Regions from separate parts of the Pseudoalteromonas sp. SG43-5 genome, predicted to be linked through region 1. Evidence: predicted binding sites of a transcription regulator. Region 1 holds the regulator's gene; each other region holds the start of a gene.

Region 1 (7,339 bases):
TAAGTGACCATAACGGCTGAATGCCGGTGAGTCCTTGCGTCATTTTATTATCTTTTAAGATTATATAAGATGGCGTGACTTGTCCCTGCCAATCGGAAAATATCTCCCCGTGTTGATCGTTAACAGTACTGAAGCTGTAGCCTTGCTCATTTAAATAATCATGCAGCTCTTGATCAGAGCCTGATTTTATCGCGATGCTCACAACAGGGTATTTATTCTCGTTTGCGAGTTCGTTTATGGCAGGGGAGGTAATACTACAAATAGGACACCAAGTTCCCCAAAAATACACAAGCGTGGGTTTATCTTGGCTCATTGCTGCTAAATTAATGTTTTGCCCTTTATAGTCGATTAATTGTAATTGAGGATTTGCTGGCATGACAGGTTGCCGCCACCAATTGACGGCGGTATAAATGACGAAAAATATAGAGCCATATACCAGTAGACTTTTTAATATGGATACGCTTTTTTGTTTTAGCGTTTTTTTAGGTATGTCATTTTTATGTTTGGTATCCGTTGCCATAGCTACTGATTTACCCTAAGTATTTTTGCTGTAGTTTTTTACATTTAAAGCGTTTAATTTATATCAGCAACCATGTAGCAGTACCTAAAAAGGCGAATATACCAACAATATCAGTCACCGTGGTTAGCACCACACTCCCTGCAAGAGCAGGGTCTATATTCATTCTTTTAAGAATTATTGGAATACTTGCACCAGCAACACCTGCCACCACTAAGTTCATAAACATAGCGAAGGCGAGTACGCCACCAAGCATAAAGTCCCACTGCCATAGCGCAATAACACCCGCAATTAATAGTGACCACAAAATACCGTTTAGCGCGCCAATGGCCAGTTCTTTCATCATCAAGAAACGTTGGTTTGTTTGGTTTATATGACCTACTGCAATACCACGGATAACAAGCGTTAATGATTGGCTACCAGCAACACCACCCATAGAAGGGACAATACCGTTAAGCACAGCCAAAATAGGGAGCACATCTAAAGTGCCTTCAAAAAAGCTAGCTACAAAAGCAGCTGCAAGTGCGGTTAGTAAGTTAACTCCTAGCCAAACTGAGCGTTTTTTAGAGCTTTTTAGTACTGGCGCGAATGTATCCTCTTCATCATCAAGACCGGCTAGGCTTAATAAGCTATGCTCGGCATCTTCTCGGATTACATCAACGATGTCATCGATAGTAACACGACCGAGGAGTTGGTCGTTATCGTCCACCACTGGGGCCGATATCCAATTATGACGCTCAAATAATTGCGCTACTTCACTTTCATCCATTGAGATTGGGATAGACTCACAATCTTCATCCATTAAATCGCGGACAATTTTTTCTGGCGGATTAGTTAATAATGTACTCAGCGATAAAGCGCCTATAAAGCAGTTATGTTTATCAACAACATATAAATCATCTGTACCCTCTGGTAACTCACCACGCAGTCTAATATAACGAAGTACAACATCGAGTGTTACATCAGGGCGAATGGTCACCGTATCGGTGTTCATTAGCGCACCTGCTGAACGCTCTTGATATGACAGTGCTTGCGTGGCACGTTCACGGTCTTGAATGTCCATCGCGCTAACAACGTCTTTATAGACGGTATCTGGCAGGCTACGTAATACTTCACCTAAGTCATCGTGGCCCATGTCTTCAGTTGCGGCGGCAATGTGCTTAGGTTCCATTTGGGCAATAATGCCTAAACGAACATCTTCAGATAATTCTTCAAGAACATCACCCTGCACATCAGGATCGACCAATTGCCAAAGCAGTCGGCGAATTTTATGCGGTGATGATTCTAATAATAATGCGGTATCACAAGGAGCCGTTTTTGCGAGCATGCGCCTAACTTGAACAAATTGACCACTATTGAGTGACTTCGTCACCTGCTTTAGTTGCTGTAGTGGATAATCTTGTTCAAAAGCTTCTGGCATTGGCGTCCTTTATAAATTGTTATATTACTTTATGGGGGGAGGTGAGTTAACTGGCGTTACTAACCTATTTATTTTATATATCTGTTTTAATTGAAGCACTAGTAATGCGAATATTGTTTTTATAAAACAGATTATTCTTGTTCATTAAAGCGTTGTGCTATTAATTCTCCAACAGCGTGTAAAGCTTGCTCAGAATCAGGGCCTTTACAAACAACTTTAACTTCTTTTCCTTGGCTACTTTCAAGTAACATTAATGCAAGTACGCTATCGCCTGCTGCTTCTTTGTCATCTTGGAATAATGTGATTGTAGCATCAAATTGTACTGCTAATTGCGCAAGCACAGTAGCTGCTCTGGCGTGTAAGCCTAATTTGTTTTTTATTAAAAAGGTATCTTCACAATGCATAACTTACTCTACCTAAGCTGAACAGGTGATTATTCAGCTATATTATTTTTCTTGTTCGCGATGGCGAATTTTTACATTGGGATGTGTCATTGCAAAACTTTCACCGATAGTTTGCGCTAAATACACAGAGCGATGTTGCCCACCTGTACACCCAATAGCAATGGTTAAATAACTGCGGTTATTTCGTTCTAAATGCGGTAACCACGTTTGTACAAATGTTTGAATTTGCCATGTGAATTTTTGCACTATGCTGTGATTAGCTAAATAGTCTTTAACCGGTTGATCTAACCCATTTAAAGGCTTCAACTCTGGTTCCCAGTGTGGATTTGGTAAAAAGCGTGCATCAAATACGTAGTCTGCTTCTTTTGGTATACCGTGTTTAAAACCAAATGATTCAAATGTGACAATCAGTTGCTTATCTTTTTTACCTAAAATCTTTTCACGAATAGATTCAGCGAGTTGATGAACACTTAAATCAGTCGTATCTATCATAAAGTCGGCGCGAGTGGTTAATACATCAAGTAATTCTTTTTCTTTTTTGATGGCTAAATCAAGAGGCAACGAGTCTATTGATAGTGGGTGTAATCTGCGTGTTTCAGAAAAGCGTTTGATCAATGTCTGATCGTCACTATCTAAATAAAATAACGTAGGGTTTGCAAAGCCTGGTAAGTATTCAAGAATATCGTTAAATTCATCTTGTTCTTTAGGGATGTTGCGCACATCTATGCTAACAGCAATTTTATCGTAGCTATCAGACACACTGCGAACTAATGAAGGTAGTAGGTTTACTGGAATATTATCTACGCAATAATAACCTAAATCTTCTACAACGCGCAAAGCAACCGACTTTCCAGAACCGGAACGGCCGCTTATGATAATTAACTCCATTTAACACCCTTTATAAAACTATGATTGATCGACAATAACTTGGTAAAGCTCAGTATCAGATTTTGCACTGCGTAACTGTTTACAAAAATCTTTGTTGTTTAGTTTATCAGCAATGGTTGCTAGAGTCTTTAAGTGCTGCTGGTTATCGCCATCTGGTACGATGAGTGCGACAAAAATATCAACAGGGCGATTATCGATTGCATCAAAGTTTATTGGAGTTTCGCTAACGAGCACTAAAGCCAAAGGCTCTTCTGCACCGCTCATTCTTCCATGAGGAATAGCAATGCCACGTCCTATACCTGTACTACCTAATTTCTCTCTGCTCATTAAAGCATTAAGAATATCTTGTTGCGGTAAATACGGAAGTTTGTCGTGAGCAAGTTCGCTAATGAACTCTAAAATTCTTTTTTTGCTATTAAAAAGGACCGCAGCTTTGCTGCAGTCCTGGCATATAAGTGAACTTAATTTCATCATATTAGTGTCGAGCAAGCTTCTCTTTGTGTTTGATTACTTGGCGATCGAGCTTGTCGATCAACGAGTCAATAGCGGCATACATATCTTGATGTTCTGTAGAGGCAAATAGCTCAGCACCGCTTACGTGTATTGTGGCTTCTGCTTTTTGATTTAATTTTTCTACATCGAGAATGACATGAACATTATTAATATGATCAGAGTGTCTTTCAAGCTTCGCAAATTTAGTATTAATATAGTCTCTTAGTGAATCGGTTAATTCTACGTGACGACCAGTTAAGTTTAGTTGCATAAGCATTACCCTCTTAGTTTAGCGTCTTAAATCAGACTTTTACGCTGATTTGACGGTGGAATAGCAAGAGATTCGCGGTATTTTGCGATTGTACGTCTCGCTACTTTAATTCCTTGCTCAGCCAATATATCCGCTATTTTGCTATCACTCAATGGTTTTGCTGAGTTTTCTGCTGCGATTAATTTTCGGATAAGCGCACGTATTGCTGTAGATGAACATTCACCACCGTTTTCAGTACTTACATGGCTTGAGAAAAAATATTTAAGCTCAAATATACCACGGGGTGTATGCATGTACTTTTGAGTAGTTACGCGAGAAATTGTCGATTCGTGCATTTCTACCATTTCAGCAACATCATTTAAAACCATTGGTTTCATGGCTTCAGGGCCATGTTCAAAAAAGCCTTGTTGTTGCTTAACAATACAATTAGTAACTTTTAATAGCGTGTCGTTTCTACTTTCTAAGCTTTTAATAAACCATTTAGCTTCTTGTAAATGTGAGCGAATAAACTGGCTGTCGCCACTTGATTTTACAGTGCGAGACATTGCTGCGTATTGGCTATTAACACGAATTTTAGGCATGCTATCTGGGTTTAATTCGACAACCCAGCGGCCTTTAATTTTTTTAACTGACACATCAGGAATAACATACTCAGATTCTTCCCTTACAATAGTATCTGCAGGTTTTGGGTTGAGAGTATGTATTAGTGTCATTACTTCTTTAAGCTCTTCTTCTTTGAGCTTAGTTTTTTTCATTAATGTACGATAGTCGCGAGCTGCTAATAGATCAATATGCTCGGTTAAAATCATTTTCGTTTCATTAATATAAGGTGTTTCTTTATCAAATTGATTAAGCTGAATACACAAACACTCTTGTAAACTACGTGCAGCAATACCAACAGGATCAAACAGTTGGATGCGTTTTAATACCGCTTCAATTTCATCAAGTTCGACTTCGTTATCATCTTCGTTTTCTTGATTAAAGCTTTCTAAAATCTCTTCGCAGCTTAGTGTTAAAATACCTGAATCATCGACAGCTTCTACAATAGCAATAGCAATAGCTTCGTCTGTAGGGCTAAATGGCGTTAGTTGTAATTGCCACATTAAATACTCATGGAGCGTTTCAGTAGAGGCGCCTTGGTATATTGATTCGTCTTCAGGCATTGGACCTGATGAGGCTGCAGGAGCGGCACTCATGTACTCATCCCAACTGACATCCATAGCCATGTCGTCACTTAGCGTGTCTTTTGCAAGTGCTTCACCAGTATCTTGTTCGTATTCGCTCGGAGCATCATCAGCAGATGCGCTAACAGTTATGTCATCGGTATCAGCTTTTTGCTCGTTTTTACCAGCAGCGTCTTCGGAATAGTCTGCCTCTTCAACCTCTAATAGTGGATTACTGTCGAGAGCTTCTTGTATTTCTTGCTGGAGATCCAATGTACTGAGTTGCAACAAACGAATAGCTTGTTGCAACTGTGGAGTCATTGTAAGTTGCTGGCCCATGCGCAGCTGTAGTGATTGCCTCATGTATCTCTAACAATCCTTTTATGTTGTTATAATTAATACTAGCAGATGCTTAAAGACATGGCGTAAATGTTACAGCCTAAATTGCTCGCCTAAGTAAACATCGCGTACTGTTTTATCATTTAATACGTGTTCTGGAGTACCTGATGCAATCAGCTCCCCATGAGAAACAATGTAGGCTTTTTCACAAACATCAAGGGTCTCTCTTACGTTATGGTCGGTAATTAATACACCAATCCCACGATTTTTAAGATGTTCTATTATTTTCTTTATATCTAATACCGAAATAGGGTCAACACCGGCAAACGGTTCATCCAGTAATATAAATTTAGGATCTGCTGCCAGCGCTCGTGCTATTTCTACACGACGACGTTCTCCCCCCGATAATGCCATACCTTGGCTATCACGAATGTGTTGTATGCTAAATTCATCTAATAAGTTATTGAGCGTGTCTTCTCTGGCTTGTTTATTTAGTTCTTTGCGCGTTTCTAAAATGGCCATTAAGTTTTGATAAACAGTCAGCTTTCTAAAAATCGATGACTCTTGTGGTAAGTAGCCTATGCCTAATCTAGCACGACTATGCATAGGTAAAAGAGTAATATCGTTATCATCAATAGATATTTTACCTTTGTCGCTAGGAACAAGCCCTACAATCATATAAAAAGTCGTTGTTTTACCAGCACCGTTAGGGCCAAGTAAGCCAACTATACTGCCAGCTTGTACTTCAAGGCCGACGTTTTTTACAACTTCACGACCTTTATAGCTTTTTGCTAATAGTTCTGCTTTTAATGTGCTCATGGTTGACCTTTATCGCCTTTTTTACTTTTTTTAGTTTCGATCGGTACTAAAATTGTGTGAACGCGGTCAGTTGAGTTTTCATCTTTTTCGGCACTGATGAGCTGCTGCTCTATGTCGTAGGTAATGCTTTTAGCATTTATTTTTTGTCCGGCTTGCGAAACTTGTGCATTACCAACAAGCGTTAAAAAACGCTTAGATACATCATAACGTACTTCGTCAGCACTGGCGCTCATAGTCGTGCCGTCTGATTGCTTTTCTTCAAAGTGCGCAGGGCTACCTGTGGCAATTAATAATTGTTTATTATCACCAAGTTCATCACGTTTGTGTACTTCTAGGCGATCGGCTGTAATGCGGCGATTACCGTGAATAATCTCAACGTTTTTCTCAAAAATACCCACATTAGCTTTCAATTGACCTTCTTGCTTGTCGGCACTTATTGAAATTTGATTGGCAGCAGGTTGCGTGTTTTGCTCTGCAGCACTACTATTAAACGCTAGTATAAGTGTAGGAATTATAAGTGATTTTAATATTTTATTGGTCATAATATATGGTTCGCGTATGGTTAATTAGTTTTATCACTTCGGTTTTCAAGTCGGCTTCTAGGCCTTTACCGGTGATTTTTAAATTGGGTCCAGTGATAATGACGGGTTGCTCCGAACGCATTGTTAATAACTTTATATCAACCTGAATATTATCAGCATTGATTTTGTCTATCATGGCGTTATCGGTTAAATTTTTGGCAACCACATTACCTTCTAAAATTAATTGTTTATCTTCATATAATGTTGCTTCGTCTGCATTTATTTGCCACGTTTGTTGCTCGTTATATAAAGTAAAAATGGGTTTTTCAAAAAACGTGAAACCTAATTGCTGGTATAGCTCCATTTTAGCCGCAGTGACTTTGTGGCTAATTTTACCTTGCTCATCATAGGCTGTCTGTTTGAGCTCAATAGCTATGTAATCAGGCTTAGCAACAACTTCAGGCTCAGCCTGAGGCACAATATTTGTTTGTGTAAAATAAGGGTA
Region 2 (7,339 bases), on a different contig from region 1:
AATACATAGCCGCCGCACCACCAATGGGGCTAAACAACTCAGAAATATCCCGTAGTAATGCAACTAAGCAACTCCACAGTAATATGGCCGCGACTCCATAAAGCGTGTATTTATTTTTGCTTATAAAATCCATTTGCCAATCCAAAAGTACTACTCGTAAATTTGAAACTAAACTAACAGTAATTATTTAATTAAACAATAAGGGTCTGTTGTTCTTTCAAGGTTGAATTTGCAGCAGTCTGTTTGGTATTTAGGCAAGGCAGAGCCTATATAGTGTGGTTATTCCCCATTAATGGGCGATAACGTAGCATTAATGCCAAACAGGCGCTGCCCAAAGGGTTCTTCCTAGGGGCTACTTACTCTTTGTTGCCTACATGGATGTAGGTAAGGGGCGTGAGCAGGACGCGGAAGCTTTGCTCGGTTTTTACTTAGCCCACTAGGTTACAAATCTCGCGCCGCGATTAAATAGCCCCTAGTTTGAACAAATTTTAATCCGCAAAGATCAACAGACCCTAAAGTTAATAGCTTAAACCTCTCATTTGTTTTTAGCATTCACCCTTTTTAGTAATTGACCTTTTGGTCAGTAAAGCTACAATCAATCAATACGTTAAACACGCAAACTTTATAATGACCACAAAAATAAAGCCAAATAAAAAAGAAGTCACACGCGAGAAAAACCAAAAACTAATTTTAGATGCCGCCGAGCAATTGTTTTCGCAATTAGGTTACGACGGAGCAAGTATGAGCATGGTTGCTAAAGAAGCGCAGGTGCCAAAAGCTAATATTTTGTATTACTTTAAAAGTAAGGATGGTCTGTACGAGTCTGTGATTGACCGCATAATAGCTAATTGGAACTTAGGGCTCGATAACGTCACAATTAACGACGATCCAGCTACCGTGCTTTATAACTATATTAAAAGCAAAGTAATACTGGCCGTAAATCAGCCAATGCAATCTCGCTTATTTGCCAGTGAAATACTGCGCGGTGCACCCTATTTACAAAACTACTTTAGAACCAATACCCGCCCTTGGGTTAAACAAAAGGTTGATGTACTTCAAGCATGGATGGACGCTGATAAAATGGATAAGGTTGATCCCTACCATTTGCTCTTTACTATTTGGTCTACCACACAATATTACGCCGACTTTCAGGCTGAGGTTTTACTCGTAATGAACAAATTAGAGTACGACGAAACCGATGTGGCACAAATTACGCAATCAATTGCCCACATAATTTTAAAAGGTATTGGTCTTAAAATACCTGAGCAAAGTGAGACTTAACCCATGACACCCTTTACTACACCCGATTTATTTGACGATCATCGCGATAACGTGCAAGTAGCAGACAGCGGCCTTTATCACTTTGGTAAAAAAACCACGTTTTATGGCAAAGTAGTTACCGTTACCTGCCCAGAAGACAACTCTTTTGCCGCCGATATATTGCATGAAAATGGTGAAGGTAAAGTATTGGTTATAAACGGGTTTGCAAGCAAACGCTTTGCGTTTATAGGCGATATTATGGCTGAGCGTGCCCTAAATAATGGCTGGGAAGGCGTAATAATAAATGGCTGTTGCCGAGATATAGAAATACTTGCCACGATGAACTTACCTGTAATGGCGCTAGGCTCTACACCGCGTAGTACCTTAAAGCGCGGCTTTGGTGATAAAAACCAAGCTGTTACCATGCTTAGCACCACTATTGAACCTAACAATTGGGTTTACGCCGATATTAACGGTTTAATCATCAGTAAAACGCCCCTTATTTAGCACTCAAAACCATATAAATAGAGACCAACTTGGTGCATCTGCGCACCAAGTTGGTTTGTTTTAGCTCATTTTAATCTCACTATTTCTACAGACCACATTTACAAATCTCATACAACCCAACAAAACCTGACCAGTTGGACAGGATTTTAATTTATGGCATTCCTCTTGCTTAGTCTAAGCACTATAAAATCAAAACTACCGATTAAAAAGCGGAGCCTTAGCAATTGCATTAAATTAGTGATCTATTATAACGCGAAGAAAATGACGCAGTGAGTGCGCTATTTAATCCGATAAAATGATCATGTTTTTAATAAAATTGGTATTCATAATAATAATAACCAGCCCGCTTTTTAATCACTCTTAACTTAATAAGTAAGTACTTGGTCAGTTTTATAATAATGAGCTGCAAATGAGTGATAAAAAAAACAACAAAGGTATATTTTGCAATCACGGTCCTACCCTGTGGCAAACAAACCACTCTGGAGTGCTTGCAAACAATCGCTTAGCTGTAAAAGATGTATTTGCAGTAAAGGGCGAGCGTAACAGCGCAGGCAACCCACACTGGTTTAAAACAGCTAAACCGGCTCAAAATACGGCAAGCTCGGTTAATAAGCTCATGACCGCTGGTTGTAACTTTATAGGCTTTTCCCATACTGACGAACTGGCTTATAGCTTAGAGGGTAATAATATACATTATGGCGCTGCGCAAAATCCTAAATTAAAAGGGCATGCCTGCGGTGGTTCGAGTATGGGGTCTGCTGCATCCGTTGCTGCTAACTTAGCTGATATTGGCTTAGGCACCGACACTGGCGGCTCAATTAGAATACCCGCCAGCTATTGTGGTTTATATGGCATAAGGCCAAGCCATAACGTGATTGAAAAAGACGGCCTAATACCGTTGGCTCCGCCTTTTGATACCATAGGTTGGCTTACCCAAAGCGCTGAGCTATTAAGCGATGTAGGTAATGTACTGCTACCAAATCAAGCTATTAATAACGTTGATACCTTAGTTATTTGCGAGCCGTTATTTGAACTCGTTGACCCTGCTTTACAAGCCCCACTTAAACAATTGCTTGAAAAAACCAAGCCTAATTTTAAGCACCATAAAGAATTTGAACTGCCTAACAGCAGCTTATTAAATGAACTTGCTGATAGTTTTAGAGTACTGCAAGGGCGAGCAATCGCAAAAACGCATAAAGACTGGCTTCAATTGCCGGGGCAACTTCCCCAGTTTGCTCCAGCAATTGCGGCACGTTTTAATATGGCGCTTGCCCTAACTGTTCAAGAAGAACAAGAAGCACTAAAAGTACAAACCCAATGGCAAACACTAATAGCTAAAAACCTAAATACAAACAGCTGTTTATTTTTGCCAACCACCCCCACAACCGCACCTAAATTAGGCGCCGACACAAGCGCCTTACGCATGCAAATTATTACGCTTTCGGCAATTGCAGGGCTTAGTGGCTCAGCGCAAGTGCATTTACCGCTGGCTGATTTAGCAAATGATCATCCGTATGGTTTTTCATTAATGATGAGCCACGGTAACGATAAAAGCCTACTTGCTTGCGTTAAGCACCTAGCTGCACACTTTAAACAGGACACACCGGCATGACCACACACAACATTGCATTTACCGCGTCTCATTTTTCGGCCACTGAGGCGGGTATAAATATACTAAAACAAGGCGGTACAGCTACCGAGGCTATGGTAGCGGCTGCCGCTGCTATTAGCGTTGTATATCCACATATGAACTCAATTGGTGGCGACAGCTTTTGGCTTATCGATAACCCAAACCAAAAAACGCCTACCGCTATTGACGCCTGCGGCCGTGCAGCAACTAATACAACGCCCTATAACTCGCTCGCGCAAATACCAGAGCGCGGCGGGTTAAGCGCACTGACTCAAGCGGGTACAATTCGCGGTTGGCAAAAGGCGCTTGAACTAGATGAGCACGCAGCACTACCACTGTCACAAATTTTAGCACCCGCTATTGAGCTTGCGCGCGAGGGCTTTACAGTTACAAAAAGCTTGCAAGCAGGCTGCGAAAAACTAGCCACTGCTAACAATACCAATGAGGCGTTTAAAAGCCTCTACATACCCAATGGCAAGCCCTTGCAAGCAGGTCAACATTTTAAAAACCCTAAACTTGCAGCAACGTTTGAATACCTAGCAAAACATGGCTTAAACGCATTTTATGAAGGCGCACTTGCCAACTCATTTGCCGCCGACTTAGCAAAAGCAGGCAGCTCAATTACCGCAGGTGACATTGCAAATACTAAAGCCGAGGTAGTTACTGCGCTAAATGCAAACCTCAGTGGTATTGATTGCTACAACTTACCCGCGCCAACACAGGGCGTGCATTCACTACAAATAATTGGTGCCGTAAATAAGTTAAAGCATTTAGCTAAAACCGATGCCGACTGGACACATTTAATTGTTGAGGCAACTAAACAAAGCTTTACCCATCGCCCTACCCTTTGGGCTGACCCTGAAGCATTAGGAGACGATTATAAAAACGCACTAACCGATAATCGCTTAAACGAACTTGCTAACAATATTGATATGGCCAAAGCCAAAAAATGGCCATTTAACGCAGAGCCTGGCGATACTGTGTGGATGGCAGCCAGAGATAAAAACGGGCAATTAGTCAGCTTTATTCAAAGCATTTACTGGGAATTTGGCAGCGGAATATTAATGAGTGAAGGCGGCTTTGTGTGGAATAACCGTGGTTTAAGCTTTAGTTTAAACAATCAAGATACCAACGCCCTTGCTCCAAATAAAAAGCCCGCTCATACACTTAACCCAGCACTGGCAAAGTTTAGCGATGGTCGTCGACTTGCTTACGGAACAATGGGCGGTGAAGGGCAGCCACAAACTCAAGCCACTGTTTTTGCAGGCTACGCGTGGCGAAATAAATCTATAAAACAAGCAATTAGCGACCCTCGTTGGTTACTTGGACGAACATGGGGCGATACGAGTACAAATTTAAAAATTGAAAAAGAGTTAGTTTTTCATATAGAACATGAATTAAATCAACGTGACCACGATTGGGTAAGCGTTGATAATAATAACGAAATGATGGGGCACGCTGGGGCTATTTTAGATACACCTACAAGCCTTGAAGCTGCAACAGATCCTCGTTCAGATGGACGTGCAACAGTAACTACAGCAGGAACACAATGTCAGAAATAATAAATCAATGGCCAATTATAGTAGCCTTAATAGCAACCGGTATTTTTGCCGGTATTTTAGCAGGACTTTTTGGTGTAGGCGGCGGTATTGTTATCGTCCCTGTGCTGTATTTTTTACTGCAAGGTTTTGGCGTAAGCCCAGAGTCGGCAATGATGATAGCCACCGCTACATCACTTGCAACCATAGTACCTACTTCGCTTTCATCTATTCGCTCGCATCATAGCAAAGGGAATATTGACCTTGCGCTAGTAAAATACTGGGCACCATTTATTTTAGTTATGGCCGTTGTAGGCAGCTACTTAGCGCACTCAATACGCGGTAATGCACTGGTACTTATGTTTGCCTGTATTGCTATTTTAGTCAGTTTAAACATGCTATTTAGAGCCGGCGCACCCGCGCTTGTAAAACAACTGCCAGGAAAATTTGGTCAAGGGGTTATGGCAAGTATTGTAGGTGGTTTGTCGGTAATGATTGGCATAGGTGGCGGCACTATTGGCGTACCTATGCTAAACGCATTTAATGTACGCGCCCATGTTGCAGTAGGTACTGCGGCCGTTTTTGGTTTATTGATTGCACTACCAGGCGTTATTACCTTATTAAGTATTGGCACAACGCCAACCGATGCTCCCCTAGGTACGTGGGGGTTGGTTAACCTCCCTGCCTTTTTTCTTATTATTCCGTTGACTATTTTATTTGCGCCTATTGGCGTAAAAATTGGTAGCAAGCTGGATCAAAAACAACTAAAACGCGCCTTTGCCGTTGTCTTAATGATAACCGGCATACGCATGCTTATTCAGACTCTGGGAGCCTAAAATATGTTTAATAACACGCAAGTTCAAACCTTAAACCCACCACAGCGTTTATTAATGGGACCAGGCCCAATTAATGCCGACCCTCGTGTTTTACGTGCTATGTCGGCGCAGCTTATAGGCCAATACGACCCAGTAATGACCGGTTTTATGAACGAAACCATGGCACGTTACCGCGAAATTTTTAAAACCAAAAACGAATGGACCATGCTAATAGATGGCACATCGCGCGCAGGGATTGAAGCCGTATTATGCTCAATTGTACGCCCAGGCGATAAAGTCCTTGTGCCAATTATGGGGCGCTTTGGCCACCTACTTGCTGAAATAGCAGAACGCGTTGGCGCAAAGGTGCACACAATAGAAGTACCGTGGGGCGAAGTGTTTACGCCAGAACAAATCGAAAAAGCCATTGTTGATGTAAAACCCCATGTACTTGCTATGGTACAAGGCGATACATCCACCACCATGAACCAACCTCTTGAGCATATTGGCGATATTTGCCAAAAGCACGATGTACTATTTTATTGTGATGCTACCGCCTCCATTGTGGGTAACGAACTTCCTGCCGATGAATGGAAACTCGATGCACTTTCTGTTGGTCTGCAAAAGTGTTTAGGCGGACCTTCTGGATCAGCGCCATTAACACTGAGCGACAAATGCGCTGATTGGATCCAAAAACGTAAAAAAGTAGAGGCGGGTATTCGTACAGCGGAGCATACCGACGGCACCGAGCCCTTTGTACGCTCAAACTACTTTGATTTAGGTATGATCATGAATTACTGGGGGGAAGAGCGCCTTAATCATCATACCGAAGCCACCAGCATGCTGTATTGCGCCTCAGAATGCGCCCGCATTGTTATTGAAGAAGGCGTGGATAACTGCGTAGCGCGCCACAAATTACATGGCGATGCCATGCTAACAGGCATTCAAGCACTGGGCTTAAATGTATTTGGCGATTTAACGCATAAAATGAACAACGTACTGGGTGTGTATATACCCGAGGGCATTAATGCCGATCACGTACGCGGGCAAATGCTAACCGATTTTGGAATAGAAATTGGCACCTCGTTTGGCCCGCTGCATGGCAAAATTTGGCGTATTGGCACCATGGGCTACAACGCCCGTAAAGATGCCGTATTACAAACATTGGCAAGCCTAGATGCCTGCTTACATGCCAACGGTTACAAAGGCCCTAAAGGCGAAGCCGCCATTGCCGCCCTTGCTCACTATAAATAAAAAAAGGATTTAGCATGACGATTGTAAGCCCACAACACAGCCCTTTATTAGACAAAGAACTTGCTGATGAATACGCAACACGCGCTTTATCTCGCTGTAAAACCCTCAGCGCACTATCGCAAATGCAAGGCGGTATTCACCGCGTGTACTTATCAAAAGAGCACAAAGAGTGTAACGCCGTTACTGCATCGTGGATGGTTGAGGCAGGCATGCAATCGTGGCAAGACGAAGTGGGCAACCTTTGGGGGCGACTAAAATCATCAAACCCACATGCTAAACGTTTAATTATAGGATCGCACCTCGACACCGTACCAAACGCAGGTGCGTTTGATGGT
Region 3 (7,339 bases), on a different contig from region 1:
TGGCGACCTAAGCTGTGCTCAAAATAGTAATAGTCAAACTTTTCTATTGTTACTTTATCTGCATCTAAACGCGCTATTTGGCTGTTTGTAGATAAGCTTTGAAAATTTAATAAAGGGGAGTTAACAGCAAGCATACTAACGAGCACCACCCACCCCATCACAATATTTATTTTGCTAAGCGGCTCTAGCCAATTGTCTCGCTTTGTTATAATTCCAACAAGATAACTAAACGAAAAACACGCCAATAAAAACCAAATCAAAATGCCCCAACAACGATCTACTGTTAGCCCATGCTGCTCTACCCGTAAGTAAATTCCATAGGCAGAAATAACACTATAAACTGGAAGTAACGCAACGCTTATAAAAACGAGTCGGTGCAAGAGCATGTGATAAGGGCGAACTGATGAGTCATCTTTATAAACAGTGTTAACAAAAAACAACGTGAGCACCTGCAGCCACATTACTAATAAACTGCCGCTTCCGGTCTCCCATAATTTATTGAGTCCGGTAAAAGGAAGTGTTGCTAAAAAACCGAGAGAAATAACTGATAAAACAGGCAATAAAAACTTAATTAAAGTTTGTAGTAAAAAAGCGATATTATCTTCTATGTTCAAAAGCTTTCTAAATATGACACTCGCAAAGGCAAATGCGAGCGTTAAGGTTGGGATCCAAAACCATTCATTTCTTAGTAGCTCAGAGAAAAATTCTATATCTAAAATATCAAATAAAGCCGCACCTAAATTTAGAATTCCCCAAAAAATAAGTACAAACAGCCAGCATTCTCCAAATATTATAAAATTACGCCAAGAGAGCTTAAATAAACGACTGTAACTAACATTTTCTGAGCTACCAAATTGTTGTATGTACATAAGGCCTTTAAAGCCAGCTATTAAACTAGTAAAAATAAAAACTGACATTAAAGTGTTATTACTTACGTACTCTTGAGGCTCTTGCTGAAAGCCAACATACGCCCCCAATAAAGATAACAACAAGGAAAAAGGAAGGATTAAAAGCAACGACGTTTTTATATTATTTTTATTAACGGTCATTAGCATTAATAAAGGAAAGCTCATAGAAAATGTAATAAGTGAGACTAACAATGTAGGGCTTGTTGCTGGCCACACATTATTTTCTATACTGCTATACAAAAGGGTAAGAGCAATAGCCTGTAATACGGCAAGTATAATTATAAAAGATTTTGGTAACTGACTATCCATATCTGTTCTCAACAATAGGTTTTAGTCAGTTTGCGTTATTCGTTCCTATTTTACAATTGCTTTACATTTTCAAATAAAATGCTTTGCATAGGGCTATATAATCAGCGGTGTAGGTATTATCTAAGTTTCTAATACACAGAATTGACGTTTCTAAATCGCTTTTTACGTAGCTAAATGCCATTAAACTGCGGCTAATATCTTTATTGGGCGTGGCTTTTACTTGGCAATGAGTATTTAAATAAAGCCCATTTTGAGTAGCAAGCTCAATAAATAATGCACCTTCAACGCTTGGGAGTATTAAGCTAAAGCGAGAGCGGCTATGGCTTAAACGTTTAAACGCATTTATTAACTCTTCAAAACTTAAGCCGTCGGTATGGCGTGCGGTATTACGCGCAGCATTATCGCCTTTTAAACTGTGATTAAAATACGGTGGATTAGAGATAACAACATCAAATTTAACTTCACTACTAAAGCTTTGAATAGTTTGGTGCGTAATACTTATAGTTGGCCACGGGCTATTAGCTACATTTTGTAATGCTTGGGTATAGGCGCTTTCGTCAATTTCTACCGCAGTTGTACCAAGCTCATTACTGCGCTGCTTACACATTAGTGCTAGTAAGCCGGTGCCTGTGCCTATATCAAGTAATGACTTTGCACCGCTTAAATTAGCCCATGCGCCAAGCAAAATGCCATCGGTAGAAACTTTCATTGCACAGTGGTCGTGTTCAACTTTAAATTGTTTAAATACAAAACCAGACATTTTTTCACCTTTTCATTCACCAAGCGCAGCATAGCGCGTATAATCAGGGTAATTGTCCCTTATTTTAGACACTCTATGCAATTTTCTGAATTTGATCTTGATAACAAGCTACTCGATGCCATTAATAAAATGGGCTACGAGACGCCAACCAGCATTCAACAACAAGCTATTCCTGAAGCACTTCAGGGGCGCGATATTTTAGCATCTGCGCCTACTGGTACAGGTAAAACAGCGGCATTTTTAATTCCGGCTATTCAGTACTTACTGGATTTCCCACGTCGTGATCCTGGTTTTGCGCGCGTCCTCGTTATGACCCCGACTCGTGAGTTGGCTTATCAAATTCATGAACAATGTGAACTGCTAGCTAAACGCACACACCTAAAAATTGGTGTAGTAACAGGCGGTATTAACTACGGCACGCATAAAGAAATTTTTGAAAAAAATAACGATATTTTAATCGCCACACCAGGTCGATTAATGGAATACCTAGAAACCGAAAACTTTCATGCTGAACACGTAGAAATGCTTATTATTGATGAAGCAGATCGCATGTTAGATATGGGTTTCAAAAAAGAAATGAGCCGTATTTGTGACGAAGCTAAAAATCGTCGCCAATGTTTTTTATTCTCAGCAACACTCGAAGGTGACAGCGTAGAAAGGTTTGCTGAAAAAACATTAAACGACCCAGCTCTATTAGAAGCTGAATCGTCACGTAAAGAAAAAGCTAAAATTCACCAGTGGGTACATTTAGCCGATGACTATCATCATAAACTAGAGCTTTTAGTAAATACCTTAAATGGTCCAGACGTGACTAAAGCAATTGTGTTTGTTAAAACCCGTGAGCGTTTAGAAACACTGATTGGCGAGCTAACCAATAACGGCGTTAAAGCAGCTTGGTTACGCGGCGAAATGCCACAAGACAAACGTATGAAAGCCATGGAAAACTTCCACAGTGGCAAAACACGTATCTTAATTGCTACCGACGTAGCTGCACGTGGTATTGACGTATCTGACATTAGCCACGTTATTAACTTTGATATGCCGCGCACTGCCGACGTATACGTACACCGTATTGGTCGTACTGGCCGTGCTGGTAAAAAAGGGATTGCAATATCATTAGTTGAAGCACACGACATTGGTATTTTGTATAAAGTAGAGCGCTACGTTGAACAAAAACTAAAACGCCGTGTAATTAAAGGTGTTGAGCCACAGCATAAAGAAGCTAAGCCGCCGGCTAAAAAGCGTAAAGATCCAGTAAAAATGAAAGCCAAGAAAAAGGCCAAGGTTAAAAAGAAAAAGTAACCTAACATATTTTTATTCTAAGCCGACTTTTGTCGGCTTTTTTAATGCAAGCCTTACAGGCTCTGCTGTTTGTACCTGTTACATATGTAACCCAAGCATGTAACTCATACTCATTTAAATGTAATTTTTGCCCACCTGAATTCCCACTTAATAAAATTCCCTTATATTTCATGGCGTTAATATTGGCACCGAAATTGTAACTACAAAGATAACCTAGCCGATGGAATTTCCATATTGTGGCTGCACTATTCACCGTAATGTAAGGATTAAGTTATGAACCGCTTCAAGTTAACTATCGCTTTAGTATCATTTTGTTGTTTATTTTTATTAGCTTGCGCTACAAAAGTAAGTGCAGCAACCAATATGGCCGTAGTAAGCAGTGTAGCCACTCAACCTAACTTACAACAAGCTATCACCAACACCCTACGAACTAATCCTAACCTAGCGTTAAGTGATATTCGCGTGCAGGTAAAAAATGGTGAAGTAGATTTATACGGTGAAGCACAAACTGGTTTTCAGCGCGCACTAGCTCAAAAGTTTTTAGAAAATATGGATGGGGTTAAAATCATTCGTAACAAAATTAGCGTTATTTAATACGCACCACAAAAACCTATTTGTATAACTAATTCATAAGCGCGGCTTGTTACTCCAACACAAGCTGCGCTTTTTTATATTCAGTTTAAGGCAAGTTTTGCTGCTGTAAAAAAGATAAAATAAAGCCTAAGCAATACGATTATTCCTCCCCTTAAAACGATAGCTCACACTTATACTTAAGAAGATAGATTTAGAATTGACGCTAGCGTGTTTGTCTTTGCTCTTTTAACCCTTAAGTTAACCCAATTGATACTGAAAAAGCTTACACAGATTCTTAAGCCGACCTAACGGGCTTAAAAAGGATGATTTAGTTATTGAAATAGATGAGGGCGTTATTTCAGAGTGTGCAGCAAAGGCAGTAAAAAAATCGTTGGGTAAACACTACTTTTACTTGTTAATACTCCCATGACCAAACGCAACTAATTAGAATTGATATTCAATAAACACAAAACTAGGTATTTAAACTTTTAGCTAATAATCCGTTTATAAAAAAAGCGCAATTTTACTCTGTAAAAATGCGCTGCTGGTAAGTAACTATTTCCCAATGCTTTTGCCTAATGAGTTTTAACTAAATTACTCACTTTGGCTAGAGTCAGCACCGTCGCTACTGTCTTTATTGGATGACTGCTGGCTTATTTTATCGCTTATCATGGCATCGAGTTTCTCACCGCCTTTAATACCAAAATCTAAAGTACGAATTGGGAAAGGAATACTAATATCAGCTTCGTCTAATGCTTGCTTAACGGCAACAACACCTTTGTGGCGTACCGTCATAAAGTCAGGCTCGCCTGGGTATTTAATCCAAAACCACACCAGTAAGTTAATGCTGCTGTCGCCAAAACCTTCAGCGTATACAGCGGTTTCGTCTTTACGTATTACAAAGTCAAATTCGTTAATTTTATCGACTATAACGTCTTTTGCTTTTTCTATGTCGTCGCCATACGAAATACCTACGGGTACTTCTATACGTCTTATACCTAGCGTGGTGTAATTTTTTAGTACATTTCTAAATAAGACTTTGTTTGGTACAAGTATTAGTTGCCCGTAAAAGCTCTCTATTAGCGTGTTACGTAGGTTTATAGAATGCACCGAACCAAACACATCATCGGTTTCTATTACGTCACCTGTTTTAAATGGCTTACGTACACCCATTGCTATACCTGCAATTAGGTTTTCGGTCATGTCTTGAAACGCAAAACCAATGGCTAAACCCACAATACCCGCACCAGCAAGTAGCGAAGTAACAGTGCCTTTTAAGCCAACAAAATCGAGCGCTATAAATAAACCTATGCACAACACAATAACTTTAAATATTGACGCCATTAAGTCGGCAATTTGCGTTGAATCGAGAGAGCGGCGCAACACGTTTTTCATCAGCTTGCCAGCAAAGCGCGCCAATATTGAAAATACTATGGCAATTACAATTGCCACGATAAAATTAGGGATATGGCTGATAACAACATCAAACCACCCTCCGAGCTTTTCCTCTATTAGTTTTTCGGCTTCGCCAACTGACGGAATACTGATCATTTTGTTTGCACCTATTTAATTAATAATCTCATTAATATTAGATATAGTTGCAAATATAACGCCAGTATCAAAAAAGCCATGCAATGCATGGCTTTTCAATTGTTTATTTAAGCTTATGACCTAATTTTGTTCGTCGCGCATAAATACCGGCTCAAGCTCTTTAACTGTTGCCTCAGGGCTAAAGTAATAACCCGCCACAGTAAACTCTTTAAGCTGACTTAATTGCGTTACTTTATTTTCGATAATGTAGCGCGCCATCATGCCGCGTGCTTTTTTAGCGTAAAAGCTAATTACCTTGTATTGACCGTTTTTACAGTCTTTAAAGTGTGGGGTAATAATTTGTGCATTTAATGCTTTTTTATCTACCGCTTTAAAGTATTCGTTTGAAGCAAGGTTAACGAGGTATTGTGCGTCTTGTGCTTTTAATACGTCGTTTAGTTTGTTCGCTATTACGCTGCCCCAAAACTCGTATAAGTTTTTGCCACGCGAGTTTTCAAGCTTAGTGCCCATTTCAAGACGGTAAGCTTGCATTAAATCAAGTGGTTTTAATAAGCCGTATAAGCCAGAAAGGATACGTAAATGGTTTTGTGCGTAATCAAGCTCGCTAGCTTTAAGCGTGCTTGCATCTAAACCGCCGTATACATCGCCATTAAAGGCAAGCACTGCTTGTTTAGCATTACTTTGTGTAAACGGCTGCGCCCACTCGCTAAAGCGTGCTGCGTTAAGCCCAGATAGCTTATCGCTAATTTTCATTAAACTGCCAATTTGCGCTGGTGTTAGTTCACGGCATACTTTCATGAGCTCTTCGCTGTGCTCTAGTAATTCAGGCTGAGTGAACTTGTCTGTTGCGGGTGGCGTTTCGTAATCAAGATTTTTTGCAGGTGAAATAACAGTGATCATAGTTAGCTATTGACTTGTAATTTATTTAGTGTCAATTTCAACATTAAATGAAACGAAAAGCACGTTTTGTTTAAATAAATCCTCTCTTAATAACCCATGCATTGCCGTTTTTCTATTGATAAGGACATAAGACCTATCAAGCATTGTCACACTGTTGCAGTATGGATTGTATATATTAAGAGTGATTAGATTTTTCTTTTAACTTGCTTGGAATGAGGAAAGCAAATGACTTCAGCTCTACAAAGGCTAAAACAACATTCATCTATCGTAGCCGACACTGGTGATATTGAAGCTATTAAAAAGCATCAACCAGAAGATGCAACTACAAACCCGTCGCTTTTATTAAAAGCGAGCGAGATTGAAGCATATAAGCCTTACCTAGATAAAGCTTGGAGCTATGCAAAAGAAACCGAGCAAGAGCCAGCTAAACAACTTGAACTAGCATGTGATTACTTTGCCGTGTTACTTGGTAAAGAAATTAGTGAGATTGTACCTGGTTATATTTCTACTGAAGTAGATGCACGCCTTTCGTTTAATACGCAAGCGACTATTGATAAAGCACATACTCTACTTAGCCTTTACGAAAAAGAAGGTGTAAGCAAAGATAAAATTTTAATCAAAGTAGCGTCTACGTGGGAAGGCATTAAAGCCGCTGAGCAGCTAGAAAAAGAAGGTACTAAATGTAACCTTACTTTATTATTTAGCGATGCCCAAGCTCGCGCATGTGCCGATGCAAACGTATTTCTAATTTCGCCATTTGTTGGTCGTATTTTAGATTGGCATGTTGCTAACGGTATGGAAAAACCAACCGATCCGCTACAAGATCCAGGTGTTCAGTCTGTACGCAGCATTTTTGAATTTTACAAACGCCATGACTACAAAACAGTTGTGATGGGTGCAAGTTTCCGTAATACAGGCGAAATTATTGCACTTACAGGTTGTGACAAGCTAACTATTAGCCCTAATCTTTTAGAAGATTTAGGTAACCTTGAAGGCGCACAGGAATACTTGCTAGAAACAGATATTCCTAAAGAGC
Region 4 (7,339 bases), on a different contig from region 1:
TTCGTTTTTCTATAAGTTAGTTGCTGCGCTAATTGAGCAAATGGGTCAAGCGTACCCAGAGCTTGCTAAGCAACAAGAAATTATCGAAAAAGTATTACGCATTGAAGAAGAACAGTTTGGTAAAACACTTGAGCGTGGCTTAGCTATTTTAGAAGAAAGCTTAAGTGACCTTAAAGGCGATATTATACCGGGCGACTTAGTATTTAAACTTTACGATACGTATGGCTTTCCAGCTGATTTAACGGCCGATGTTGCGCGTGAGCGCCAGATGACGATTGATCATCAAGGTTTTGAAGAGTGCATGGCTGTACAACGTAAAACAGCGCAACAAGCGGGTAAGTTTGGTGCTGATTACAATGAGCAATTAAAATCAGAAAAGCTTACTGAGTTTAAAGGCTACGACAGCACGCACCATAGCGCGACAGTGGTAGAAATTTTTGCCGGTGGCGAAGCTGTTCAGTTATTAGAAGATGGTCAACAAGGTATTGTAGTATTAGACCGCACACCGTTTTACGCTGAATCAGGCGGCCAAACGGGCGACACGGGTACTATTACAGTTGCTGGTGGCGAATTTAATGTTACTAATACCACTAAACTTGGTAGTGCTTTTGCTCACCACGGTACTGTGCAAGGTCGCATTGGTGTTAACGATAAAGTGGATGCGACTATTGATGATGCACGCCGCGATAGCATTAAGAAAAACCACACAGCTACACATATTTTACACGAAGCACTACGCCAATTATTAGGCGACCATGTAGGCCAAAAAGGCTCACTTGTTCAGCCTGATCGTTTACGTTTTGACTTTTCGCACTTTGAAGCGGTTACTAAAGATGAGCTACGTGAAATTGAGCGTGTAGTTAATGACGAAATTCGTCGTAACTTCGCACTTAATACTGAGCTTATGGCTATTGATGATGCTAAAGCGAAAGGTGCTATGGCGTTGTTTGGCGAAAAGTATGATGACGAAGTACGTGTAGTTACTATTGGCGACTACTCTATTGAGCTTTGTGGTGGTACTCACGTTGAGCGCGCAGGCGATATTGGTTTATTCAAAATTGTATCTGAAAGTGGTATTGCCGCAGGTGTTCGCCGAATTGAAGCGGTAACCGGTGCTGATGCAGTTGCTTATGTTAGCGAGCAAGAGCAACAATTACATGATGTAGCTGCTTTAGTTAAAGGCGATAGCGCATCGGTACTTGAAAAAGTAACTGCGTTGCTTGAAAAGTCTAAAGGTCTTGAAAAGCAAATTGCGCAACTTAACGATAAGTTAGCAAGTGCAGCGGGTGCATCTTTACTTGATTCGATTGTTGAAATTAACGGCGTTAAGCTACTTGTAGCAAATGTTGAAGGTACTGAATCTAAAGCGCTTCGCGGTATGGTTGACGACCTTAAAAACAAGATTGGCTCAGGTGTTATTGCTCTTGGTGTTGCCAGTGGCGACAAAGTAAGCCTAATTGCTGGTGTAACTAAAGACTTAACAGGCAAAGTAAAAGCCGGTGAGTTAGTTAACCACATGGCAGGCCAAGTAGGTGGTAAAGGTGGCGGCCGTCCAGATATGGCACAAGCTGGTGGTAGTGAGCCACAAAACCTTGCTGCTGCACTAGATAGCGTTACAGCTTGGTTAACTGAGCGTACTTAAGCCTAAGTGGCGCTTATTGTTCAAAAATTCGGTGGCACTTCGGTCGGCTCAATAGAGCGAATTGAAGCGGTCGCCGACCTTGTTGTAAAAACCAGACAACAAGGACATCAAGTGGTTGTGGTGCTCTCGGCTATGTCGGGAGAAACCAACCGCTTAATTAATCTCGCCAAACAAATTGATACTCGCCCGAGTAGCCGTGAACTAGATGTACTTATTAGTACCGGAGAGCAGGTTTCTGTATCACTACTTGCTATGGCTATTATAAAACGTGGCCACTCTGCTGTGAGCTTATTAGCCGATCAAGTCAATATTTTAACCGATAACATGTTTGGTAAAGCTCGTATTGCAGAGGTTGCTGCTACGCGTTTAAAGCATGAGCTTGAGCATAATCGTATTGCTATTATTGCTGGGTTTCAGGGGCGTGATGTTGAGGGCAATATTACAACGCTTGGGCGCGGCGGCACTGATACATCGGCTGTAGAAATAGCTGCGGCTATAAAAGCTGACGAATGCCAGATCTATACAGACGTTGACGGCGTATATACTACAGATCCTCGTGTTGAACCTAACGCGCGCAGAATGAGCCAAGTTACCTTTGCCGAAATGCTAGAACTGGCAAGTTTAGGGGCGAAAGTTTTGCATATTCGCTCAGTAGAAGCCGCAGGAAAACATAATGTGCCACTTAGGGTGCTTTCGAGCTTTAATCCCGATGAAGGTACATTAATAAGTTTTGAGGAGAACGATATGCCAAGCAAGGTTGTATCGGGGATTGCGTTTAATCGTGACGAATGTTTAATTAAGGTACAAGGTGTGCCAACGGGCACGCAATATCTTTCAAAAATATTGAAACTTTTTGCCGAAAATGGCATCGAAATAGATATGATTAATCAAGTTAATCATAACTTTGAAAAAATAGACTATGCTTTTACTGTGCACTCGAATGATTATCTGCAAGCACTTGAATTATTGAGTGAAGATCAAGCTCAGCTCAGTGCTCAAAATATAAGCGGGTTGCAAGCAGTAGCTAAAGTTTCTGCTGTTGGCATGGGTATGAAATCACATTCTGGTGTCGCTAGTTTATTTTTTGATGCATTAGCACAGGAAAATATTAATGTGGTTTTAGTCTCGACTTCAGAGATTAAAATTTCAGTTTTAATAGATGAAAAGTACTTAGAGTTGGCTGTTCGTGCATTACACAAGGCATTTTTAACAGAAAATGGATAGATTGCGAGTTTTTACTTACTTTTCAGTCTAATTTTCATTAGTATGTTTAAGCGGAATCTTATAATTTTTATTGGAACATGGGAGCAAGAGAATGCTAATACTAACTCGTAGAGTAGGTGAAACCCTAATGATTGGTGACGAAGTAACAGTTACTGTTCTAGGTGTTAAAGGAAATCAAGTTCGAATCGGTGTTAATGCACCAAAAGACGTATCAGTGCATCGTGAAGAGATTTACATGCGCATACAAGCTGAAAAGTCGAACCCTAATCCGGGCAATGCTTAATCAACACGTATACGTAGTTGAGTAATTAACTCAACTAGACTAAAAGCCACTCACTGAGTGGCTTTTTTGTTTATAAAAGCGAGTGTTTCAGGACTAAGTATTTGTTTTGATATGTACTGCATGCCGCTTTTGTTTTTAATAATAATACCTTGTTGGGTGTCTATTACTTCGCTTATATTTTGCCATTCTAATTGATAGCTTTTGTAATGATTAGCAGATTTAATACCTTCTTCATCAAAGGTAAGTGTTACCTCAGAGCCTGATGCTCTGCTGAGCATTTGTCTGGTTACCCACCATGGTCTGCGATAGTAAAAAGCGACGCACTCGAGTACCGCTAACATGATCATAAACGATCCTAAGTAATGATCGTCTAAAACATAAATGCCAAATAGACCAAGCGCAACTAACAACACAAGTAAAAAGTATTTAGGTTTTGCACGCTTACTATAAGGGAGTGACTCATCAAAACACTCGTAAAAGTAGGGTTTATCTAATGTGTAGGTGGTTGTGAATGCCATTTTGCCTTGCTTTAAATATCGTTTTTTTTATTTTAACAAGCTAACTGCTAAATGAGCAGCTTTATAGTCAGTGATTTTATTACTGGCACAAAAAAACGGCTCGAAAGCCGTTTTTTTAGCGGTACAAGAAGAATTAACAGTTAGTTTCTTCAGCGTTCACGCCTTCTTTAACATTTTCACATGCATCTTCAACAGAGTTTTGCACATCAGTTACTGCTTCGTCGATACGTTCGCCAGCATCTTCTGCATGGTTGTCTTCACAACCCATCATGAAAAAACCTGCAAATACTGCGATTAGTGCTGCTTTTAAAGTTGTAGAGTTCATAGTGTAATTCCTTGTAAGTATTAATTAAATTTTAGTGTTTGTTAGATGAATGCTTTATCTACCTGGGTGATTTACCACGTAGTGCACCTGAAACTAATGAAATCACTAAAAGTACTAAAAAGATAAAAAATATAATTTTTGCTATACCAGCTGCGGCACCTGCGATGCCACCAAAACCTAACACTGCAGCGATTAAAGCAATAACTAAAAATGTAATTGTCCAGCGTAACATTGTTTTCTCCTTGGTTATCAAATTTGCTCATAATAACTAATGCCAGTTATATGCCAAAATTTATTTGGCATAAATATCAATTAGTTATTGGTTTTTGCTGTTATTCTAGCTATTAGTTGGTTAGTAACTTTTACGCTTTGTTATGTAAGTTATTCACACTGTTGCAAATAACTGCTAAATGTTCACTAAATAAACTTATTTTGGTAAGACCAATTAACAATTGGTGTGTGGCTTTGCATTTTATATTAAGAATTAGTGTTTATTTTTACTTAGCTTGATAGTTAATTAACAACTTCCATATAACTATTAGCTATAGTCGTTATTTCTTGTATGTATTGTAGAGCGCGTGATTGCTGAGTTATGGCATGTAAATTAATTGAGTGTTATGTTATTTATTGTTTAATTGGTTTTACCAATTTACAAGATGTAGACAAAGCGATTAGTTTTGTTATTATCCAGTGAATAAATATTTAATTAAATCGATTTTTTATTTTCGATATGGGTTTCAAGGGGAGAAAAATGGATATAGGTGCTCTACTCACAACGGCTGGTAACTTAATGCTTACTGGCATGGTTGGGGTGTTTGTATTTCTGTCGATATTAATTGGTGCAGTAACGCTTATGTCTAATTTGGTGACGCGCTTTAGCGAACCTGACGTGGCGACACCAGTTAAATCACCATCTTTTAAATCTCAAGGTGTGCCTAATGAGCACATCGCTGCTATTAGTGCTGCCATTGCTCAGTACAAATCAAATAATAAATAAGGGGCAAACACATGGCTAAATTAAAATTAACAGAATTGGTATTACGCGATGCTCACCAATCATTATTAGCAACGCGTATGCGCCTAGACGATATGCTACCGATTGCTAGCAAATTAGACGATGCGGGTTATTGGTCTATTGAATCGTGGGGCGGTGCTACATTTGACTCGTGTATTCGTTATCTAGGCGAAGATCCTTGGGAGCGTATTCGTGCACTTAAAAAAGCGATGCCTAATACTAAACAGCAAATGCTATTACGCGGACAAAACTTATTAGGTTACCGCCATTACGCTGATGACGTAGTTGAAAAGTTTGTAGAACGTGCACATAAAAATGGCGTTGATGTATTTCGTATATTTGATGCAATGAACGATGTACGTAACCTAGAAACAGCTATTAAAGCGGCTGTAAAAGTAGGCGCTCACGCTCAAGGTACTATTTCGTACACAGTTAGCCCAGTTCATACACTTGATATGTGGTTAACTCTTGCAAAGCAGCTTGAAGATATGGGTTGTCACTCAATTTGTATTAAAGATATGGCGGGTTTATTAAAGCCGTACGATGCTGAAAAACTAATTAAAGCACTTAAAGAAACTGTATCTATTCCAATTGCTATGCAGTGCCACGCTACAACAGGTTTAAGTACTGCTACTTACCAAAAAGCAATTGATGCTGGTATTGATATGCTCGATACCGCTATTTCATCAATGAGTATGACTTATGGACATTCCGCAACTGAAACTATTGTATCGATAGTTGAAGGGACTGAGCGTGATACTGAGCTTGATTTAAACCACCTAGAAGAAATTGCTGCTTACTTTAGAGATGTACGTAAAAAATATGCGGCATTTGAAGGTAGCTTAAAAGGGGTTGATGGGCGCATTTTATTAGCTCAAGTACCTGGTGGCATGCTTACAAACATGGAAAACCAACTTAAAGAGCAAGGCGCAGCCGATAAGCTTAATGAGGTTTTACTTGAGATCCCACGTGTACGTGAAGATCTTGGCTTTTTACCTTTAGTAACACCAACGTCGCAAATTGTTGGCACTCAAGCGGTACTTAATGTGCTAACGGGTGAGCGTTATAAAACAATTACTAAAGAAACTGCTGGCGTATTAAAAGGTGAATATGGCTTAACACCAGCACCAATGAATAAAGAGCTACAAGAGCGCGTGCTTGATGGAGCGGAAGTTATTACTTGTCGCCCTGCTGATAACATTGCACCTGAGCTTGCAACGCTTGAAGCTGAGTTATTAAAAGAAGCACAAGAGCAAGGTTTAACACTTGCTGATGATCAAATTGATGACGTATTAACTTATGCATTATTCCCACAAGTTGGTTTGAAGTTTATTAAAAACCGCAACAACCCAGATGCATTTGAGCCAGTACCTTCTGTTGAAGATAAAAGCAGTAAAGCACCTTCTAAATCAGTTTCAAACAATAACAAAGTGAAGGCTGAGCAATACAGCGTAAAAGTAGATGGTAAAGTTTATGACGTAGTCGTAGCGCAAGGTGGTGAACTTAAGGAAGTAACATTAAAAGACTCTGAGCACATTCCTCAATCTGCTTCGGTTGCATCAGGTGAAACACTTAACGCGCCTCTAGCCGGTAATATTTTTAAGATTAAAGTAAAAGCTGGGCAAGTTGTTAACGAAGGCGATGTAGTGATTATTATGGAAGCCATGAAAATGGAAACTGAAATACGCGCTACGCATACCGGAACAATTGCTGAAGTGTTAGTTAGTGAAGGCGATGCTGTAACTACCGGCGACGCTATGATTGCATTAGCTTAGGAGTAAATAGAGGATGGAAGGTATTTTAAACCTCTGGAATGCGACAGGCATTGCTAACTTTACAATCCCATCGTTAATAATGATTGCGGTAGGGTGTTTATTACTGTTTTTAGCGATAGCTAAAGGCTTTGAACCACTATTATTACTACCTATTGGTTTTGGTGCAATTTTAACAAATGTACCAGTGGCAGGTTTGTCAGACCCAGGTGGGCTTTTGTACTACGTTTATTATGTGGGTATTGATACGGGGATTTTTCCGCTGTTGATATTTATGGGAGTAGGGGCGCTGACCGACTTTAGCGCGCTTATTGCAAACCCACGTATGTTGTTATTAGGCGCGGCTGCACAGTTTGGTATTTTTGCTACATTGTTTGGCGCTATATTACTTAACTATGTGCCAGGTTTTGAATTTACTCTACAGGACGCATCGGCTATAGCCATTATAGGTGGTGCCGATGGGCCAACGGCAATATTTTTAGCATCAAAACTGGCACCTGATTTACTAGGCGCAATAGCAGTAGCTGCGTATTCATATATGGCACTTGTGCCAATTATTC

Evidence for each region. The regulator sigma-54, encoded in region 1, starts transcription at its own class of promoters, with help from an activator protein. The targets are predictions, from matches to a motif close to GTTGGCACGNNNNTNGNNT.
Region 2: a site for sigma-54 is predicted at 1,920-1,938, ahead of H5161_RS05195 (amidase family protein). Genes of this name have one in related genera too.
Region 3: a site for sigma-54 is predicted at 3,461-3,479, ahead of H5161_RS00935 (BON domain-containing protein). Genes of this name have one in related genera too.
Region 4: a site for sigma-54 is predicted at 4,264-4,282, ahead of H5161_RS00740 (DUF1328 domain-containing protein). Genes of this name have one in related genera too.

Annotation. Positions count from the first base shown of each region.
Region 1 is NZ_JACJFA010000014.1:10,372-17,710, forward strand. Features, by position in the region: gene H5161_RS14130 (protein disulfide oxidoreductase) at 1-376, opposite strand, end outside; gene mgtE (magnesium transporter) at 579-1,937, opposite strand; gene H5161_RS14140 (HPr family phosphocarrier protein) at 2,069-2,341, opposite strand; gene rapZ (RNase adapter RapZ) at 2,384-3,229, opposite strand; gene ptsN (PTS IIA-like nitrogen regulatory protein PtsN) at 3,248-3,700, opposite strand; gene hpf (ribosome hibernation promoting factor) at 3,705-3,992, opposite strand; gene H5161_RS14160 (RNA polymerase factor sigma-54) at 4,019-5,518, opposite strand; gene lptB (LPS export ABC transporter ATP-binding protein) at 5,588-6,313, opposite strand; gene lptA (lipopolysaccharide transport periplasmic protein LptA) at 6,310-6,855, opposite strand; gene lptC (LPS export ABC transporter periplasmic protein LptC) at 6,845-7,339, opposite strand, start outside.
Region 2 is NZ_JACJFA010000003.1:248,034-255,372, forward strand. Features, by position in the region: gene yddG (aromatic amino acid DMT transporter YddG) at 1-133, opposite strand, end outside; gene H5161_RS05185 (TetR/AcrR family transcriptional regulator) at 628-1,281, shown strand; gene H5161_RS05190 (putative 4-hydroxy-4-methyl-2-oxoglutarate aldolase) at 1,285-1,767, shown strand; gene H5161_RS05195 (amidase family protein) at 2,177-3,379, shown strand; gene H5161_RS05200 (gamma-glutamyltransferase family protein) at 3,376-4,959, shown strand; gene H5161_RS05205 (sulfite exporter TauE/SafE family protein) at 4,947-5,771, shown strand; gene H5161_RS05210 (alanine--glyoxylate aminotransferase family protein) at 5,775-7,004, shown strand; gene H5161_RS05215 (allantoate amidohydrolase) at 7,019-7,339, shown strand, end outside.
Region 3 is NZ_JACJFA010000001.1:199,012-206,350, forward strand. Features, by position in the region: gene H5161_RS00920 (DUF4153 domain-containing protein) at 1-1,217, opposite strand, end outside; gene H5161_RS00925 (tRNA1(Val) (adenine(37)-N6)-methyltransferase) at 1,279-1,977, opposite strand; gene srmB (ATP-dependent RNA helicase SrmB) at 2,053-3,279, shown strand; gene H5161_RS00935 (BON domain-containing protein) at 3,553-3,873, shown strand; gene H5161_RS00940 (mechanosensitive ion channel family protein) at 4,447-5,403, opposite strand; gene yaaA (peroxide stress protein YaaA) at 5,524-6,303, opposite strand; gene tal (transaldolase) at 6,529-7,339, shown strand, end outside.
Region 4 is NZ_JACJFA010000001.1:166,265-173,603, reverse strand. Features, by position in the region: gene alaS (alanine--tRNA ligase) at 1-1,642, shown strand, start outside; gene H5161_RS00760 (aspartate kinase) at 1,649-2,866, shown strand; gene csrA (carbon storage regulator CsrA) at 2,958-3,149, shown strand; gene H5161_RS00750 (YcxB family protein) at 3,200-3,667, opposite strand; gene H5161_RS00745 (hypothetical protein) at 3,801-3,992, opposite strand; gene H5161_RS00740 (DUF1328 domain-containing protein) at 4,051-4,224, opposite strand; gene H5161_RS00735 (OadG family protein) at 4,744-4,989, shown strand; gene oadA (sodium-extruding oxaloacetate decarboxylase subunit alpha) at 5,001-6,782, shown strand; gene H5161_RS00725 (sodium ion-translocating decarboxylase subunit beta) at 6,796-7,339, shown strand, end outside.